Regions from separate parts of the Desulfosoma caldarium genome, predicted to be linked through region 2. Evidence: riboswitches for the same ligand, from Rfam matches in the RefSeq annotation. Region 2 holds a riboswitch; each other region holds the start of a gene.
The links. A riboswitch is a leader RNA that binds a small molecule or an ion and turns the genes downstream of it on or off. The one in region 2 is predicted to bind cobalamin.
Positions count from the first base shown of each region.

Region 1: it holds a riboswitch for cobalamin, as region 2 does, so the genes downstream of both, EDC27_RS05020 (hypothetical protein) here and cobT (nicotinate-nucleotide--dimethylbenzimidazole phosphoribosyltransferase) in region 2, are expected to answer to the same signal.
Region 3: it holds a riboswitch for cobalamin, as region 2 does, so the genes downstream of both, cbpB (peptide-modifying radical SAM enzyme CbpB) here and cobT (nicotinate-nucleotide--dimethylbenzimidazole phosphoribosyltransferase) in region 2, are expected to answer to the same signal.
Region 4: it holds a riboswitch for cobalamin, as region 2 does, so the genes downstream of both, EDC27_RS05955 (TonB-dependent receptor plug domain-containing protein) here and cobT (nicotinate-nucleotide--dimethylbenzimidazole phosphoribosyltransferase) in region 2, are expected to answer to the same signal.

Region 1 covers NZ_RJVA01000010.1:381,776-385,982, forward strand. Annotated here, with positions in the region: gene EDC27_RS05010 (epoxyqueuosine reductase) at 97-882, shown strand; gene EDC27_RS05015 (sirohydrochlorin cobaltochelatase) at 843-1,760, opposite strand; gene EDC27_RS05020 (hypothetical protein) at 1,878-2,126, opposite strand; cobalamin riboswitch at 2,336-2,520, opposite strand; gene EDC27_RS05025 (DUF4198 domain-containing protein) at 3,223-4,032, shown strand; gene EDC27_RS05030 (hypothetical protein) at 4,056-4,207, shown strand, end outside.
Region 2 covers NZ_RJVA01000011.1:165,971-170,177, reverse strand. Annotated here, with positions in the region: gene EDC27_RS06665 (ABC transporter substrate-binding protein) at 1-1,334, shown strand, start outside; gene cobT (nicotinate-nucleotide--dimethylbenzimidazole phosphoribosyltransferase) at 1,373-2,437, opposite strand; cobalamin riboswitch at 2,541-2,736, opposite strand; gene EDC27_RS06655 (DUF3303 domain-containing protein) at 3,025-3,300, opposite strand; gene EDC27_RS06650 (cytochrome c3 family protein) at 3,489-3,932, shown strand.
Region 3 covers NZ_RJVA01000010.1:247,676-251,882, forward strand. Annotated here, with positions in the region: gene EDC27_RS04315 (coiled-coil domain-containing protein) at 1-2, opposite strand, end outside; gene gspG (type II secretion system major pseudopilin GspG) at 237-650, shown strand; gene cbpB (peptide-modifying radical SAM enzyme CbpB) at 724-2,115, opposite strand; cobalamin riboswitch at 2,353-2,545, opposite strand; gene EDC27_RS15915 (hypothetical protein) at 2,863-3,021, shown strand; gene EDC27_RS04330 (Hsp20/alpha crystallin family protein) at 3,525-3,968, opposite strand; gene EDC27_RS04335 (hypothetical protein) at 4,098-4,207, opposite strand, start outside.
Region 4 covers NZ_RJVA01000011.1:18,822-23,028, forward strand. Annotated here, with positions in the region: gene panB (3-methyl-2-oxobutanoate hydroxymethyltransferase) at 1-410, shown strand, start outside; gene EDC27_RS16485 (hypothetical protein) at 954-1,460, shown strand; partial or broken gene EDC27_RS17020 (KH domain-containing protein) at 1,809-2,006, opposite strand; gene EDC27_RS15785 (ERA-like protein 1) at 2,055-2,297, opposite strand; cobalamin riboswitch at 2,338-2,525, shown strand; gene EDC27_RS05955 (TonB-dependent receptor plug domain-containing protein) at 2,665-4,207, shown strand, end outside.

The DNA of each region.
Region 1 (4,207 bases), on a different contig from region 2:
CACCGCTTCGCATTGTAAAGACTTGATCCGTGCGTCGCAATGAGTGAAAAAACCCGGCGGTTCGTGAAAACCTTTTTGGGTAAGAGAGGGTCTTGGATGGGCACAAAGCTTCAGGACATCATAGAAACGTCCATGCGCGCTTGGGCCGACCGTCACGGCGGGAACATCTATTGGCGACTTCCTGTGTGTGTCGGCGTCGCTGGAGTCGAGGATCCTTTGTTTGAAAAACTGAGGGAGGTTGCCGCGCCCGATCATGCTCGGCCGCAGGACCTTCTGCCTTTCGCGGCTTCGGTGATCGTCTTTTTTTTGCCGTTTCGAAAAGACCTCGCCAAGAAAAACCGATCGGATACGCCTTACGCTGCCCGCTCCTGGGCCGAAGCCTACGTGGCCACCAACGCCCTCATTGCCGAGATCTGCGAAGCCCTGAAGCATCATTTGGCCCAGGAAGGCTATGACAGCGCTACCACGCCGGCAACCCACAATTTCGATGAAAAACGCCTCGTCAGCCGATGGTCTCACAAGCATCTGGGCTACATTGCCGGGCTCGGAACCTTTGGCGTTCATCACCAGCTCATCACGCATCAAGGGGCGTGCGGCCGACTGGGCAGTTTGGTGACGACCAAACCCATGGCGCCGACGCCACGCCCCACCGTGGAATACTGCCTCGCCAAATCGGGTCATCCGTGCACGGCATGCGTTCGCCGCTGCACCTTTGGAGCACTCACCCTCGACGGGCTGGACCGGCATCGCTGCTACGCCCAGCTCTTGGAAAACGATCGCCACTTCAAGGATCTTCCCCTGGTGGATGTGTGCGGCAAATGCGTGGCCGATGTACCGTGCAGTTATGGCATTCCCAAAGCCTCCATGGCCGATTGCAGGTGACGGATCCAAACGTCCACCACCGCCGGAACTTCTCCCATGCCGCGAAAGACCGGAACCGCCTTAATGCCCTGGGCTTCCAGCTGAGATTTCCAACTGTCGGGCTCTTCACCTGCCATATCGTTGCGAGCGTGGTCACCGGCGACAACCATGAAGGGCACCAAGTAGGCCTTGGGCACGCGGCGGCTTTTTAAAGTGGACAGAACGTTTTCAAAGGGAAGAGCCCCTTCCACCGTGGCAAGATACATGTTGCTATCCTGTTTTCGAAAGTAGCTGTCCATGGCGACGTAGGCGGCATCGGCGGGATGGTGCTCACTGCCGTGCCCCATGTAGATCACCGCTTCATTGGGCTTTCGCTCTAAAGGCACACTCTCTGCCATGGCTCGCGCCACCTGGACCATGTCTTCGGCGGATGAGATGAGGGGCTGTGCAAAGGTGACTTTTTTGAAGCCGCCCACCATCTGCGCGAAGAACCGGGCGTTTGTGTAAAGATCATGAAACTCCGCTCCCGGAATGATATGCAGTGACATGACGGCCACGTGTGTAAAACCATCCTCCATGAGCTTGGCCAGGGCGGTTTCCGGAGCATCGAGGGATTGGCCCTGAGCGCGAAGTTTTTTGCGTATGATGCTGGAGGTGTAGGCCCAGCGCCTTTCCACTTTAGGGAAAGCCGCTGCGATGCGCTGGTCGATGAGATCGTAGGCTTTTTGGGCTTCCGGAACACTCGTTCCAAAGGCCACCACGAGAATGGCCGGCTTTGCCTCTTCGGCGGATTCATGCTTGGCCATCGCCTTTTTAACTCCCGTGCTTCCCAGAACCATCCCCACCAATCCCAGTTGTACGAGAAGAACCCACGCGCCTTTTCTTAACTTGGCCACCATACGATATTCCTCCCTTTGAACGCAAAAGGCTTGACTTCTTGCCTGCGAAGCGCCGCACAACCCCAAGCCCTTTCCAGGGTTGCACCGCGTCCACGCGGTGTCCTCGCCGGCTCTCCCTTAACCGCAAAGACGCAGGGGGGCTCCGATGATGGACATGCCGCGTTCGCCGTCCACCTGAGCTCGAACACAGAGGATTTCCTGCATGCCTTGGGTGAGCATGCGCCACCAGTTTTCGGCAATCTCGAATTCCGAGCGAGCCACGCCGATGGCGTGCGCGCCAAAGCGGTCCATGCAGGCATAGGAACCCCAGCTGTCCTCGTGGAGTTCTCCCCCTTGGGTCACATAGACAATCAATCCTCTTTTCATCAGAATCCTCCGTTTTTTGAAGGCGCCCGGGGCCCATGGGTGCAACCCCGGGCGGTCAAAGGGTAAATGGAACGATGAGGAGGGTGGTGCTGGGAAAAAGGTGGGCCGCCTTTTTCCCCAAAAAAAATCCTTAGAGCCGACGGCTCTAAGGATTGCACCCAGTTTCGCTTAGTCCTCACGCGGGAAACATGACGGCATGCACCCGTGCCGCATTTCCCAACGATCAGGCAGGTCTTCTGGCTCACGGATCGTCCGAGCGCTTGCACCTTCCCAACGCCTTGGCGGCGTCAGTGGTTTCGTCGCAAGCGCCGTCCCCGTTCACAGCGGCGGGACCGCTCCCGACTTTCACGGGATTCCCTTTTAAGCAGCAAGCACCTGATCGCTCCGGCAACTTGTGACTTCCTGCTACCGCTCCGGCCTCACCCTTGTCAAGAGAAATTTTCTCGACCCCCTGCGGGACCATTTGAGACGCCAAAAGCCCCCTGGCCCTTCCTCTGTGAACGGTCCCTGCAGAAGCGGCATACGGTGCGAAATATTGTGGCGCCTTGCGAAGCTCTTGGACTGTGAGCAGCCCCGTTGGGATTTTACGACCCCTGGTAGACGCCAACATATCCTACACCTCAGGGGCTTTGCCCACGGTCATTTGGATGGCGTCTTCCGTTTCCACAATCTGAAGCACCGTGCCGCCGTTATGGGCCACCACCCGTTCCATCTTGGGTCTTTGCGCCGCCGTGATGAGAAAGCGAAAACTCTGACCGGGCCGCACGAATCTGAGACGTAAACTTACGTCCAGAAACCCCGCTCAGCAATCATCCCTGTAGTCGGCCACAAGATCACTGCTCGCTGCCTGGTTATTCTCAGGGCGGTCTTGTCGCATTCTTGAATCCTTTTTAAAGCGGTCTGAAACCTGTGAGTGCCTTGACACGTGTTGTGTTTTCCTTCACTTTAGTTCGTTAAGGAAAGGTCGAAGCCTTTCAAGCCCGGCCCACACAGCTTGAGGGATGCCGTCCCTCACGCCATGAACCTCCGGTCACGAAGACCTCGTGGAATTTTTTCTCCTTCAACAACCCAAGCACATCGAACAAAGGAGGTTGTCATGAATCATCGCATCGCCGTTTCGGTCTTGGCCATGGTTTTATTGAGCGGTTTTTTGGGCACGGGGTCGTCCCTGGCTCATTTTGGGCTCATTCTGCCTTCCGACGACATTGTCACGCCGGAAGATTCTAAGACCCTCACGGTGCAGGCCAAGTTCCTCCATCCCATGGAGGGGCACTACATGGAAATGGTCAAGCCCAAGCGTTTCGGCTTTGTGCGCTTGGGCCAGACAACGGATTTAACCACTTCCCTGCAAGCCCGCAAAGGGCGTGGCGCCGATCAGGACAGCGACTTCACGTACTGGGAAACCACCTATACGGTTCGAAAGCCCGGAAACTATGTCTTTTTCATGGAACCCAACCCGTACTGGGAACCCGCGGAGGACAAATACATTGTGCACTATACAAAGGTGTGCGTCCAGGCCCTTGGCCTGGAAGAAGGCTGGGACGAGCCCGTGGGGCTGGAGACGGAAATCGTGCCGTTGACAAGGCCCTATGGACTGTGGACCGGCAATGTGTTTACCGGCCGCGTGCTTCTCAAAGGAAAGCCCGTCCCGTATGCGGAAGTGGAAGTGGAATACCTCAACGAATCCCCGGATAATCCATCCAGGGTGGCAGCCCCTTCCGATCCGTACGTGACTCAGGTGATTAAGGCCGACGGGAACGGTGTGTTCACCTACGCCATGCCTCGCGCGGGCTGGTGGGGCTTTGCCGCGCTCAGCGAGGCTTCCTGGAAGCTCAAAAAGGACGGGAAACCCAAACCCGTGGAGATCGGGGCCGTCTTTTGGGTGCACACCACGGACATGAAATGATTTCGCGGGCATGGAGGGCAATCATGGGCCATCATCACGATGCCACAACCCCAAAACATGAGCACGATCACTGCACCCAGGCTTCCCATCAGGCTCATCACGGGGGCAAGCACGACGCACATTTCGGCCACGAAGGCCATACCGCTTTGGCAGAATCCGAAGGTGGTGCCCTTTC
Region 2 (4,207 bases):
GACTTTTGGACCAAGAGGCTTCTGCACTGGTCTTGACCCTGGAAGGCCCCGCTGTGGAACGGGCCCTTCAGACCTACACCGCCGAGCGCCTCGTGCCTTTCTTGCTCTATCGTCGCCTTCAGTTGGGCCCCGCGCAAGGGCGTCGGGACGGTCTGCTCAAGCTGATGGCCCAGTATCCCCAACATCCCATAGCCCGCCGCATCGAAGAAGAACTTCGAGGGGTCATGGGGCCCTTGCCCCAGGCGGATCCTCATAAACTCGGGTGCATGGTACCTCTGAGCGGCCCCCATAGCGCGCACGGCCGGCGGTTGGTCAAGGGTGTGGCCCTGGCTTTGAGGCATTGGGAAAAGCTGTTTCATGGGACTTCAGCCCGGTTGGTTTTGGCGGACACCCAGGCCAACCCGGACGTGGCTGTGAGCGCTCTCAACCACCTGGTGCAGGAAGAGCGCGTCCTTGCCGTGCTGGGGCCACTGAACCCGAAAAGTGCCAAAGCCATTCTTTCCACGGTGAATGAAAAGGGAATTCCCGTGGTCAGTTTTACGGAAAAGCGCCACGTCACCTCCCAGACCCCTTTTCTTCTCCACGCCTTCATGGACCATCAGGACATGATCGGCGCACTGCTCACTTATTGTCGAAACGCCATGGGGTTTCGAAACTTCGGCGTGCTTTACCCGGAAGAACCTTACGGGCGCGCTCTGAGGGACATCTTTGTTCGCAAGGTTCTGGAGCTGGACGGAAGAGTGGTGGTGGAGAGCACCTACGCGGCCGGCATGACCGATTTCAAGGGTCCCATTCAGGTTATTGCCCAGCATGTGGCCAAAGGATTCGGGGTGGATATTTCGGAAACACCCTTGGATGCCCTCTTCATTCCGGACGCCGCCGACACCATCGCTTTAATCGCGCCGCAGTTGCCCTATTACAATGTGGTGGGTGTGACGCTTTTGGGCACGAATCTGTGGGAAGAAAAGATCCTGCTCTCCGCGGGCGGCGTGTACCTGGAAGGGGCGCTGTTTCCTTCCGCCTTTCAGAGGGGCACCTTCGAGGCGCAAGACCCCGTTCAGGAAGCCTTTGCGCGAGACTATGGCGAAACTTACGGTGAAGAACCCGATTTTCTCGCGGCCCAAGGCTACACCGCAACCCTGATGGCCCTGCATGCGCGAGAACACGTCCTCAAGGAAGGCCGGCCCGATCGCCTGAGCTTTCGGCAGTGGCTGCTTCGAGTGGAACTGCCCAACGGACCCCTGGGCCCCGTGCGGTTCGCACCCGACGGCCACATGGAACGCCAATATCCCATTCTTCAAGTCCAAGGCGGCGCGGTGGTGCGGGTGGATTGATAGGCCATGACCGCACCATCCGCGACGGCACCGCAGCTTCAACGTCCGGTATCCGTGACGCCGGCTTCCTCAAAAGTCTTGATGTCCCGAAGGACGCGCGCCGAAGCTTCCACCAGGCTTATCGCCAAGGCCGCTCCCGTGCCTTCCCCCAGCCGCATGGACAGGTCCAACAAAGGGGAAAGTCCCAAGAGCTCGATCATGGCCCCGTGACCCACTTCCTGACTGCGATGGGATACAAAGAGATAATCCTTGGCGAACGGCGCGAGCTGACAGGCGATGAGCGCCCCCGCCGTGGCAATGAAACCGTCGCAAACCACGGGCGTGCGCACCGCCGCAGCGCCGAGAACCGCTCCGGCAAGCCCGGCGATTTCATATCCACCCACCTTGGCCAGAACATCCACCGGATCGGCGGCATTCGGTCGGTTAACGGCCAAAGCCCTTTCCACGGCCCGCACTTTACGATTCCAGGCGGCATCGTCAATGCCGGTGCCTCGCCCTGTGAGGTCCTTGACGGGCTTCCCCGTCAGGGTCGCGACGATGGCCGTGGACGGCGTCGTGTTGCCGATGCCCATGTCCCCTGTGCCCACCAGATGAAAACCTTCGTCTTGAACGGCGTCCATGACCAGGCGAGCCCCCTCCACTAGGCCACGAACAGCTTCATGGCGTTCCATGGCCGGTCCTTTCGTTATGTTGCGCGTCCCTTTGCCGATCTTACGTCGAATCACGGCCCAGTCCTCAGGAAGATCGGAGGCCACGCCCAAATCCACCACGCGCACCTCAGCCCCCACATGATCCGCCAAGATATTGATGGACGCCCAGCCCTTGAGAAAACTAAAGACCATCTGCGCCGTGACTTCCTGCGGGTAGGCACTGACGCCTTCTTCGGCTACACCGTGATCACCGGCCATGGTGAAAATGATTTTTCTGCTCACACTGGGCGACACGCTTCGGAAGATGGCTCCCAGTCGCGCGGCCATCTCCTCCAGCCGTCCCAAGGAGCCTCTCGGCCGAATTTGAGACCGCAGTCTTTCCCAGGCGAGCTTTTCCCAGTGCGAATCCGCCGGTTCAATACGGGCCACAATGCTTTGAAGCTCTTTTTCCATAGGCATGCCACTCCCCTCTTGATTTGTCGCTTTTCCAACAAAAAAGCCTTCGAGGTCCCAAGACCTCGAAGGCTTACCTTGAGGCGCAGGTAAACTTTCGGTCCACTCATTGTCCGGGTGGCAGGTCTTCTGACTTGCGGATCTTCTGACTCTTCGGGCCTTCCCGATTCACGACCGGAATCAGTGGCTTTTTTCCGAAGGCATCCCCGCTTACAGCGCCGGCCCAGCGTGGCGGCTTTGCACCGCCTTCCCTATTCTCCCCGTGCTCTTTTCGGGGCACCATCCCGGACGTCGCCCAGCGTACTTAGAGTCAATGCAAGCGGGCCTTTTCTCTCCTTTCCTTAATTTTCCCCAGAAACCGTCGACGTGACTTCGTGTTCGAGAAGGTTTCTCTCGACCGCTCTTGGGCCCTTCGAGGAGTTGCCTTCCTCGGCCTGCGCTCAGCCGTCCCGCTCACCGCTCATGAAGCCCCACACAGCCACAGCGACGCCTCGCCCCGCTCAAACTCTTTTCTGTAGAAAACCCGCAGGGCGCCATCTAGCCGGGCCGGTTGCGCCGCGATGACCGGTGGCCCGGTCGAACCAAACCTAGGGTTTCTTCGATGTTCGCCGCAAAAGCTTCAACGCCTTTTTGGTCTCCATCACCGGCACCACTTCGGCCACGCCTAAATCCGTCCACTGAAAGACGGCCGCCGCGAGATGCGTCTCATCTTCTGCTTCGAAAAGCCGAAACACGCGATGCCCCGTCACATCGAACCACTCCCCCTTCATGGCCGTTCCCGGCACTTCGGGAAGTTGTTCCGTACGCTGAATGACGCGGTCGCGATCTTCCGGAGCGTAGCTATAGATGGCCATAAACAGCATCACAAGCCTCCTCTTGAGAGATCTGCCCAGCACATCTTTTTTGTCCTATATACTCCAAGGCGTTCCTGATCTGTCAAGGAACGATTTGAAGGCCAAAAAGCCTTGACGGCTTCATGACATGCTCACTAGAATAGCGGGCGTGAATGGAATCACAAACTCAAACTGTATGAGGGAAAGGAGGTGACACCGTGAAAGGAAAACGTTGGTTTGGCCCGTCGGTTTGCGTTGCCGTGGCTCTGTTTGTGGGAGCCCTCATGGCCGTGGCGGCGGACGCTCCGGATGTGATGACCATGAATTCCACCCTGTGGCCCAGCCACACGAAGGCCCTCGTTGAGTTCGCGCACAAGAAGCACGCCGAGGAGTACAAGATCGCCTGTACGGAATGTCATCACAAGTACGAGGGTGGCCAGAACGTATGGAAGGAAGGGGATCCTGTGCAAAAGTGCCAGGAGTGCCATAATGAGCCGACCATTAAAGGGGAAAAGAAACTGCCTCCCGAACAGCAAAAGCTCAACTTGAAACTGGCCTTCCACAACAATTGTCAGGGTTGTCACAAGAAACTGAAGGCCGAAAATCCGCAAACCACCGCTCCGACCACGTGCGTGCAGTGTCATCCTAAGAAAGAAGGGTAGAAGTAAAAGGCCTCTCGTAGGCCACCTGCCGCCAAACCCTTCTCCTTGGGCATTTTCCGATTCGGTGGAGAAGGGTTTGGTCTTGACCAAAACCATTTCAAAGAGGGGCTCACCCTTTGAATCAAAAGAAAACCCGAGAGACACATATCTCCCGGGCCTTTCACTCACTCGGCCGCTTGCCTCCACGTGCCATACACTCTGCCACGCCTTGCACCGGTTCTGATGCACAGAGCCGCATGTTTACACTCGAGGCATTCAGTGCGGTTTGTGGCGTA
Region 3 (4,207 bases), on a different contig from region 2:
ACGGTTTCACCTCACTCGCGACGGTGATCTTTCTGCCCTTTTTAACCCATATGCATGGAGAATTAAAGCTTCAGGGAGTTGACAGACCGCTCCAAAGCTTTTACGCTCCAACGGCTGTGTTCGGAACGGTTTCAAAGCATGCACCCGATGAGGAAACTATGAATAGTCGCTCACTTTTGCAGGCGAGGCCGGCAAGGCACCAAGGGTGGAAAAAGCCACAAGACGGAAAAGATCGGTTGCAGAAACGAAGCCTTCGAGGTTTTACGCTCATTGAACTGCTCATCGTCATGGTCATTTTGGGGCTTTTGGCCGCTCTGGTGGCGCCCAAGATGTTCCAGAAAGTCGGCGCATCCAAGGTCAAAGCCGCCAAGGCGCAGATCGCTCTTCTGGGCACGGCCTTGGATGCTTATCGTCTCGACGTGGGCCGGTACCCCACCACCGAAGAGGGCCTTCAGGCCTTGAGGGTCAATCCAGGCGCCGACACATGGGACGGGCCCTATCTACCCAAGGACGTTCCCAAGGATCCCTGGGGCCGCGACTATGTGTACCGATCCCCCGGGCAACATGGAGACTATGACCTCTATTCATTGGGTGCGGATGGACAGGAAGGTGGAGAAGGTGAAAACGCCGATGTGGTCAGCTGGCAGTAGCACCCATGCGCCTGCGGCGTAAGGGTCTTTGCGTTCGCAGGCGCAGGGTTTCCGTCCGCGGCGTTGTTCTTTTTTAGGCACACCGATAGGTTTCTTCCGTTTCCGACTCCCACCCATTCCACAGGTACGCGGCTTCGCGCCCTTGAGCCACCACGCGGAAGGCGTAGCGGACCTGTTCCTCGTAAAAGTGGCAGTAAGGACTCGGCGCCTCCAACCTGCCACTGACCGCCTGCACCTCCGCAGGGCAAGGCGCTCCGCAAAAATGCCGCACGGCACATCGTCCACAAGGCTCGATGTTTTCCACCTTGCGGCGCGTCACAGCCTGAAAGGGATGGCTTTCCAAAACGCCCGCAATGTCGTCCCGAAACAGGTTTCCGCCTCGGTATTCGGGAAACCCGATGAACTCACTGCATGGAAACAGATCCCCTTGGGCGGACACGGCGAAGAAACAGCGGCCGCCGCCGCACGGGGAAATGTCACACATGAGCCGCCGGCCTGTCGGACCAACCACTCCTGCCAGAACGTTGGCAAAATTGGCAACAACCAGCTTTCTTGAAGTTTTTTCAAACAAGGCGTACGTTCTGTCCAAAGCTGCGCAGAACGCTTCGGCCAGGACGGCATCATCGGGCTTGAGATCCATGCCTCCTTGGCGGGTACACCGCACGGGGTTGAACATCACCACGCCAACGCCGGCGTCGTGATAAAAATCTACCAGCTCCGGCAGGAGCGCCACATTTTCTCGAGTGACCGTCGTGATCACGTTAAAGGCCGGGTACAATGCCAGCCGCTCCATGACCCGGCGCACTTGAGCAAACGCCCCCTTTCCAAGCCAATTTTTTCGAACCTTATCCGCCACGATGGCTTCATGGGCGTCCAGAGAGATGCCGATGCCAACCCCTCGGGACGTGAGAAAATCGATGGCCTCGTCATCCAGAAGGGTCGCATTGGTCTGAATCCCAAACAGGAACCTCCCTCGAAAGCGGTCGATGGCCGAAAAGACCGCATCTCGAGCCAACATGGGCTCCGAGCCGTGAAAGATGAGCTGCGGTGTTGCATCGGGCTCCAGTGTCCGGTCAAAATACTCTGCCAGACGCTCCAGGGCTCGTGCCACCTCTTCCGGCGTCATGGTTGCGCCGTTTCGGCGCATGTCTTCCGGAAGATAACAGTACGTGCAGTTGAAGTTGCACCGTTCCGTCGGGTTGAAATAGACGGCCGAAGGCGTCAACCCAAAACGGAGACGCTGCATCTCGGCTTCAAAGCCTTCCCTTTGCGCCAAAAAGTCCTGGAGCAGAGGCCCGGACAAGGCGTCCGGCAGCGATTCCGCCTCCACAACGGCCCAATAGGCACTGTTCGGCTCGACGACCGCGACGCGATTCGGCAAACCGATGTCCAGCACGGCAAAACAAGGCCCAAAGCCGCTATTGGCGTAGCGGGGACGGCCCTTAAGGAAAACTTCATGACCCATTTACTTGTCCTGTTTCTCTTTGTGACTAGGGGTCAGCAAAATGTAATGGGACAAGCCCGTCGAATCGCCCAACTTTCGGCATCGCCGACGGTACGCAATGATGCGGTTTGCTTTCTTCATGGTTTTCCTCCTCAGTTGATCTTCTGGAATCATCACATTTTGGCCGCGGACCAAATAAAAAGCCCGGAGCCATCCGCATACGCAGATGAACTCCGGGCTTCCTTTGCCATCGGTTGCCCGGCCTCATGTTTTCCAGCAGGTCTTCTGGCTCTCGGATCATCTGAAGGACCGCAGCCTTCCCCTCGGGGTGTTCCCCGAAAGTGACCGGTTCGACCGCTCGAACCTTCGCGCTCCTTCATCCCCGATCACAGCGGCGGGACCGCCACGGATTTTCACCGTGTTCCGGGATGCTGGAAAACCGTTACCGCATTCATGGCTTTTCTGCCACGAACCTCGGGGCCTGTCAAGGTGGAAACCTGCAACCCGTTTGCCCGGGGGTTCATAACCTTGACCCATGGAAAGGGACGATGGGTCCCCCATGGGCCGAAAATCACCATGGCCGTCGTGAAAAAAAAGATTATGACCCCGCTTTAGGTCCTGAGCTCTTTGAAGGGCTCAGAATAAGAGACGTTTATCGTGACCCCGCATCGGACTGACCAGCCATAAGCCGTCGATTTGGTCCGGAAAAGGTGTGTGTGATGGGGGAACAGTCGCTAAGCCAGTTCAAAGCCAAAGATGGACGGTTAAATGGAGATCGTGCTGGACATTCTCAAGGGCCACAAAACCATCGCGAAGGTGGCACGCGAGCACGATGTCAACCGGACAACCCCCAACGCAGGTCGAATAACCTCGAAAATCCCCTCGCGACCACATTGGAACCCGACGATCTATGGCGCATCTGAATGAACGCACCGTCGAACGGCCGGATTTCCTGTCAATCGGCATGGATGCCTCGGCTCAGGGCAGGCCCCCCTGCCGGCCCCGATGACCCCGTGTCTGACCCATGTAGGGGCAGCCACAGGGGCTGCCCCTACGGTGTCGTGGCCGGTTGTGGGTTCAAATGTTGTTACGCCATGTGATCCAAATGGTGTTGCCGCATGGGGTGCACATGTCGCTGCCGCATGAGGTGCATCAGTTTAAAACAACGACAACCCGTCGGTATGGGCACGGGGTGAACATGTCGGCTGCCCTGCTGCCCCCACCCGGGCCGGCCTTTTGCGCACGCGCATCGATATCCGGGCATTACGTAGGAGCACAGGCCCCCGCGACTGACCCGATGACCCCGTGCCTCACCAAAATAGGGGCAGCCACAAGGGCTGCCCCTACATGATCCGGACCTGAAGGCCAAGAAAAGCGCGGTCACAGAATCGACCGTTTTGGCCTTGATTCCTAGGGTTTATGACACGTTCTTAGTGCTTCACTTCAATCCTCTTTGGCCGAGACGCTTCGGCCTTGGGAATCTCGATGCGCAGCACACCGTCTTTGTAGACCGCCTCGATCCCTTCCGCCTTCACTTCCGCCGGCAAACTAAAGGATCGGGCAAACGAACCGTATCGGCGTTCCACGCGGTGGAAAGATTCCCCTTTCTCTTCCTTTTCCTGGCGCTTTTCCCCTTTAACGGTCAACACGTTATCCGTGATGCTGATGTCCAGATCCTTCACATCCACGCCGGGAAGATCGGCTTTGACAACAATCTTATCTTCCGTTTCGGAAATGTCAAAGGCCGGCATCAGCACTTTGTCCTCGCCCCACACGGCCGGAAGGGCTTCCTCAAAGAATCGGTCCATCCAGTCGAAGGCCCTCGGCCATGCAAGGAGCGACTCCCTTCGCGAACGCGGAACCAATCCGAGCATGTCCAGTACCTCCTTTAATGAGAGTTTTTCATGACCTACGCTTTCGCCAAAAAGTTAACTCTCATTGGGGTGCTGTCAAGTCCCCTCCTTGAGGGACCACCGCGTCCGTAAGCTCTGGGGCTTTTCTCGTCACCCTTTCGGGGCGTTTTCCCCTGTTTCTTCAAGGAGTCTTTTGAAACGGGCAGAATCCCGCACGCGGCGTGCCGAAGCCGCTTCCGCCTCTTCCACGGTCAGATGAA
Region 4 (4,207 bases), 150 kb from region 2:
CGGTGCAGGGGCATTTGGGTTTGACCCCCCAGAGCATCGCGAAACTGGGCGGATTTAAGGTGCAGGGAAAGGACGAAGAAGCGGCCAAAAAACTGGTGGACGACGCCATCGCTTTGTCCCAGGCCGGCTGTTTCAGTTTGGTTCTGGAAGCCATACCGGCGCAGGTGGCCCGGCGCATCACAGAAGCCGTGCCCATTCCCACCATCGGCATCGGCGCCGGGCCGGCCTGTGACGGCCAAGTCTTGGTGATCCATGACCTGGTGGGACTGTTTGACCGGTTTCTTCCTCGCTTTGTGAAACAGTACGATACGTTGGGACGAAGACTCGAGGAGGCGGTGAGCCGATACCGGCAGGAAGTGGAATCCGGCGTGTTTCCTGGTCCGGAACACTCCTTTGGAACGATTCAATAGCCCGGCGGTTTAAAAGGTCGTGGAAGAGCCGCGCTTGGAACCCTTTTCTTTGAAACGGTGAGTCTTTGGGGGGCGCGGGTGTGAAAGAAAAGGTAGCTGCTAGGGATTTCCAGATCCACCATTAAAAAAAGAAAAAACCTCGCTGGCGGGGCTTCCCGCCTATCTCGACCTGGCACATGCGGAAGGGATGCGCCATGCCATCAGGCGGCATGTGAAGATTCGGGAGAGGGGCCGGCAAGGTTGGGGTGATGAGCACATGGTCATGGCGCTGATTTTGCTCAATTTGGCAGGGGGAGCGTGTGTCGCGGATCTCGATGAGTTGAAGGTCGACGAAGGGTCATGCCGAATGCTTCGTCAGGTGGAGCCCTTTGGGCTGGCCAGGCGTTGTGGTCGCGACGTGGTGAAGGTGTTGAGAGCCCCGCGGGCCCAGGGCCCCGCCAAGTTTCGCCGGTCAATAGGGGGTGATTTGGGGAAACGCGCTCACCTTGCCCGGCCCGACGCCTCGTGATTATTTTATTGATAAAGCGTTTGAAGGAGGCCGCGATGAAAAAACAACAACGCGTATGGCTTGTTGTGTTCCTCATGGCCATGCTTATCGGGGTGCTGACCGCTTCCGGCTCCGTGCTCGCCCAAGAACCAGGATTCACCCGCCAAGATCGAGATCTGCTCATCGAATTGCGCACCCGCATGCTGGAAATCGACAAACGCTTTGAACAAATCAACAAGATCTTTGAACAGATCGACAAACGCTTTGAACAGATCGATAAGCGCTTTGAACAAGTGGACAAACGCTTTGAGCAAGTGGATAAACGCTTTGATCAGCTCATGCACTTTCTGTACATTCTCGCCGGCATTTTCACGTCCCTGGTGGTGGCGGTCATCGGCTTCGCCTATTGGGACCGCCGGACCATCGTCTCGCAAGCGAAAAAGGAGACCAAGGAAGATCTGGAGCGGGAAGGCCGTCTTCGGGACGTGATCCTGGCCCTGCGCGAATTTGCTGCCAAAAACGAGGATCTGGCATCTATTCTCAGGAGCTATCATCTTCTCTAGCTGCCCATCCTTTTGCATCTCGGCGCCCCACGCTTTTGCATGCCTCTTTTCACAGGCCTTCAGAGAGGAAAGCTTGAGCCGGGGGCGCGATCCAGCATATGGTCCCGAAAAGCACCGGGGCGCACAAAAAGCGTGCGCCCCGCCTAAGGACTCTCGCGTTTTTGCCCTACTCGGAATTTTCCTCCCCCCCCACGCCCGCGAGGACACCTGAGCGCACCGCCCATAGAGTCCCTTTTCACGGCGTGCCGCCGCGCGCCAAACCTCACCGCATGCCCGCGACCCTTTCCGCGGCAGGCGATACCCGAACTCCCTGAGCCGCCGCGGGTCCCGACGCGGGTTTTTCGGCACGCGCACACACAAACCCAAGGACACGCGGCACCCCAAAAGCCGTTCCACGTCTTTTCGAGCGATCTGCCCAACTTCTTTGAGCTGCGGGCCCCCTTTGCCGATCACGATGCCCCCTAGGAAATCCCGCTCCGCATAAATAGTGGCCTCGATGCGGAGGAGGTTTTTCTCGGCCTGCTTGCGAAAGACGTCCACGGTCACGGCCGTGGCGCAAAGAATTTTCTCTTCTTTCAGGTGAAATGCTTTTTCTCATACGATTTCTGACACCAAAAACCGTTTCAGCTGATCTGTCACGGCATCGTTCGGATCGTATTGAGGCCCTTCGGGAAGCCATTTTTCCAGTTCGGCCAGGAGCTGCGGCACGCCATCTCCCGTAAGCGCCGACAGCGGCACCACGGCCCCAAAGGATCGCGGGCCGGCATGAGATTCCATCATGGGAAGCCGCGCGACGTTGTCTTTCAAAAGATCCACTTTCTTGAGGACGAGCACCACCGGAGGAATTTTCCCTGCTTGACACCCGACAATGGTATTGGTAGCAAATTCGCGACCAGGTGCCGTATGGCTTAATAGGGAATCCCGTGAAAATCGGGAACGGGCCCGCCGCTGTGATCGGGAACGAAGGCTGCTATCAAAAGCCACTGCCCTTTTCGACAGGGTGGGAAGGCGCAGCCGGTAGGATGATCCGAAAGTCAGAAGACCTGCCTGGGTCAAGGGTTTGGGCAAGCCCTCGGGTGCACAGGGCATGAGCCCACGAGACCGCCGGATGAAAAAGGGAGATCCCGGGTTCTTGAGGAACTCGGGATTTTTTTGGCCATGTGGTCGCGGGCCCCCACATGGAACTCTAGGAAAGGGGGGAACCATGCGGAGCATTCTGGAAAGGAGAGGAACCTTCGAAGCCAGCTTCATTGCCGCGGACCGCACAGGGGCGCTTTCTGTGATGGGCTTCAGGCCGCTCCAGGTTTTTCGACAAAAACCTTTTTGGGCCAAGCTTTTGGGGTTGTTTTTATTTGTCATTCTGGTGGCGATGCATGCGATGCCGGCTCACTCGGCCGATTCAGCCGTACGGGAGGTCGAAGATGTGGTGGTGACGGCAACCCGAACGGCGGTTCCCAGGCAGCATCTGGGGATTTCCACCACGGTCATCACGGAAGAGGACATTCAGGCGCGCCGAGCCACCGATGTGGCGGAATTGCTTCGAGATGTGGCCGGGTTTCAGACCATTCGGTTTGGGTCTCCCGGTTCCCAGACCGTGGTTTTCCCCCGGGGGGGCGAACCCAACTATACCCTGGTCCTCATTGACGGTGTGCAGGTGAACCTGGGCGGTGGCGATTTTTACTGGGAAAATCTTTCCACAGACAATATCGAACGGATTGAAATCGTTCGAGGTCCACAAAGCGCGCTGTATGGGTCCGACGCCATCGGTGGAGTGGTTCAGATCTTCACCAAATCCGGAAGCGGCCCCGCGTCCGTGGAAGTGTCCACGGCCCATGGACTTCGATCGGACCGCGGTCGCTATTTTGGGGAACAAAAAGTGCGCGTTTCCGGTGGCACCGACCTTTTCGGATACTCTGCCGCCTACGGTCGAAGGGACGACGGTGGCATTCTGAAAATCAACAACGATTATTGGAATAACACTTTCAGCTCACGGTTTGATTTCTTTCCCAAGGACACTTGGGAAGTGAGCCTCGTGGGTCGACTGAGCGACAGCCGCTACGAATACCCCACGGAAAGCGCAGGGGATAAATATTCTCCCTTGGATCCAAACCAGACCCAACGGGAACAAGATGTATTGGTGGGTGTGTCGGCCAGAGTGCAAAGCACGCCCTGGTGGGAAAATGTGGTCAGTGTGGGATATCATCGCAATCTGCGCCGCAATCTGGATCCCTTCAATGAAGAAACCGATTTTGCCGAATCCTATGGGCGCTACAACGAAGTGCGGGCGACAGTGGACTATCACGCCAACCTGAACTGGAAGCCGACGGAGGCGGTGACTTCGGTCCTGACGGTGGGTTACGAACGGGACCAGGAAGACTATGCGCAGGAAAGCATCTACTTCGATACGACAAAGCTCAATGCAGACCGGACCAACGATGCGGTCTACGTTCAGGAACAGCTGAGCCTTTTGTCGCGCCTTCACCTGGTGGCGGGATTTCGGGTGGAAGACAACAGTGCCTTTGGCACCAAGGTGACACCGCGAGGCGCGGCGGCCTTTGAACTTCGCGAGACGGGAACAACCTTACGGCTGGCGGCAGCCAAAGGCATTAAGGAACCCACGTTCTATGAAAACTACGCCAACGACTCGTTCACCTTGGGCAATCCCGATTTGGACCCTGAGAGGGCCACATCCTGGGAAGTCGGGCTTTCCCAGCGTCTGGGCTCAAGGCTTCAGGCTTCAGCCACCT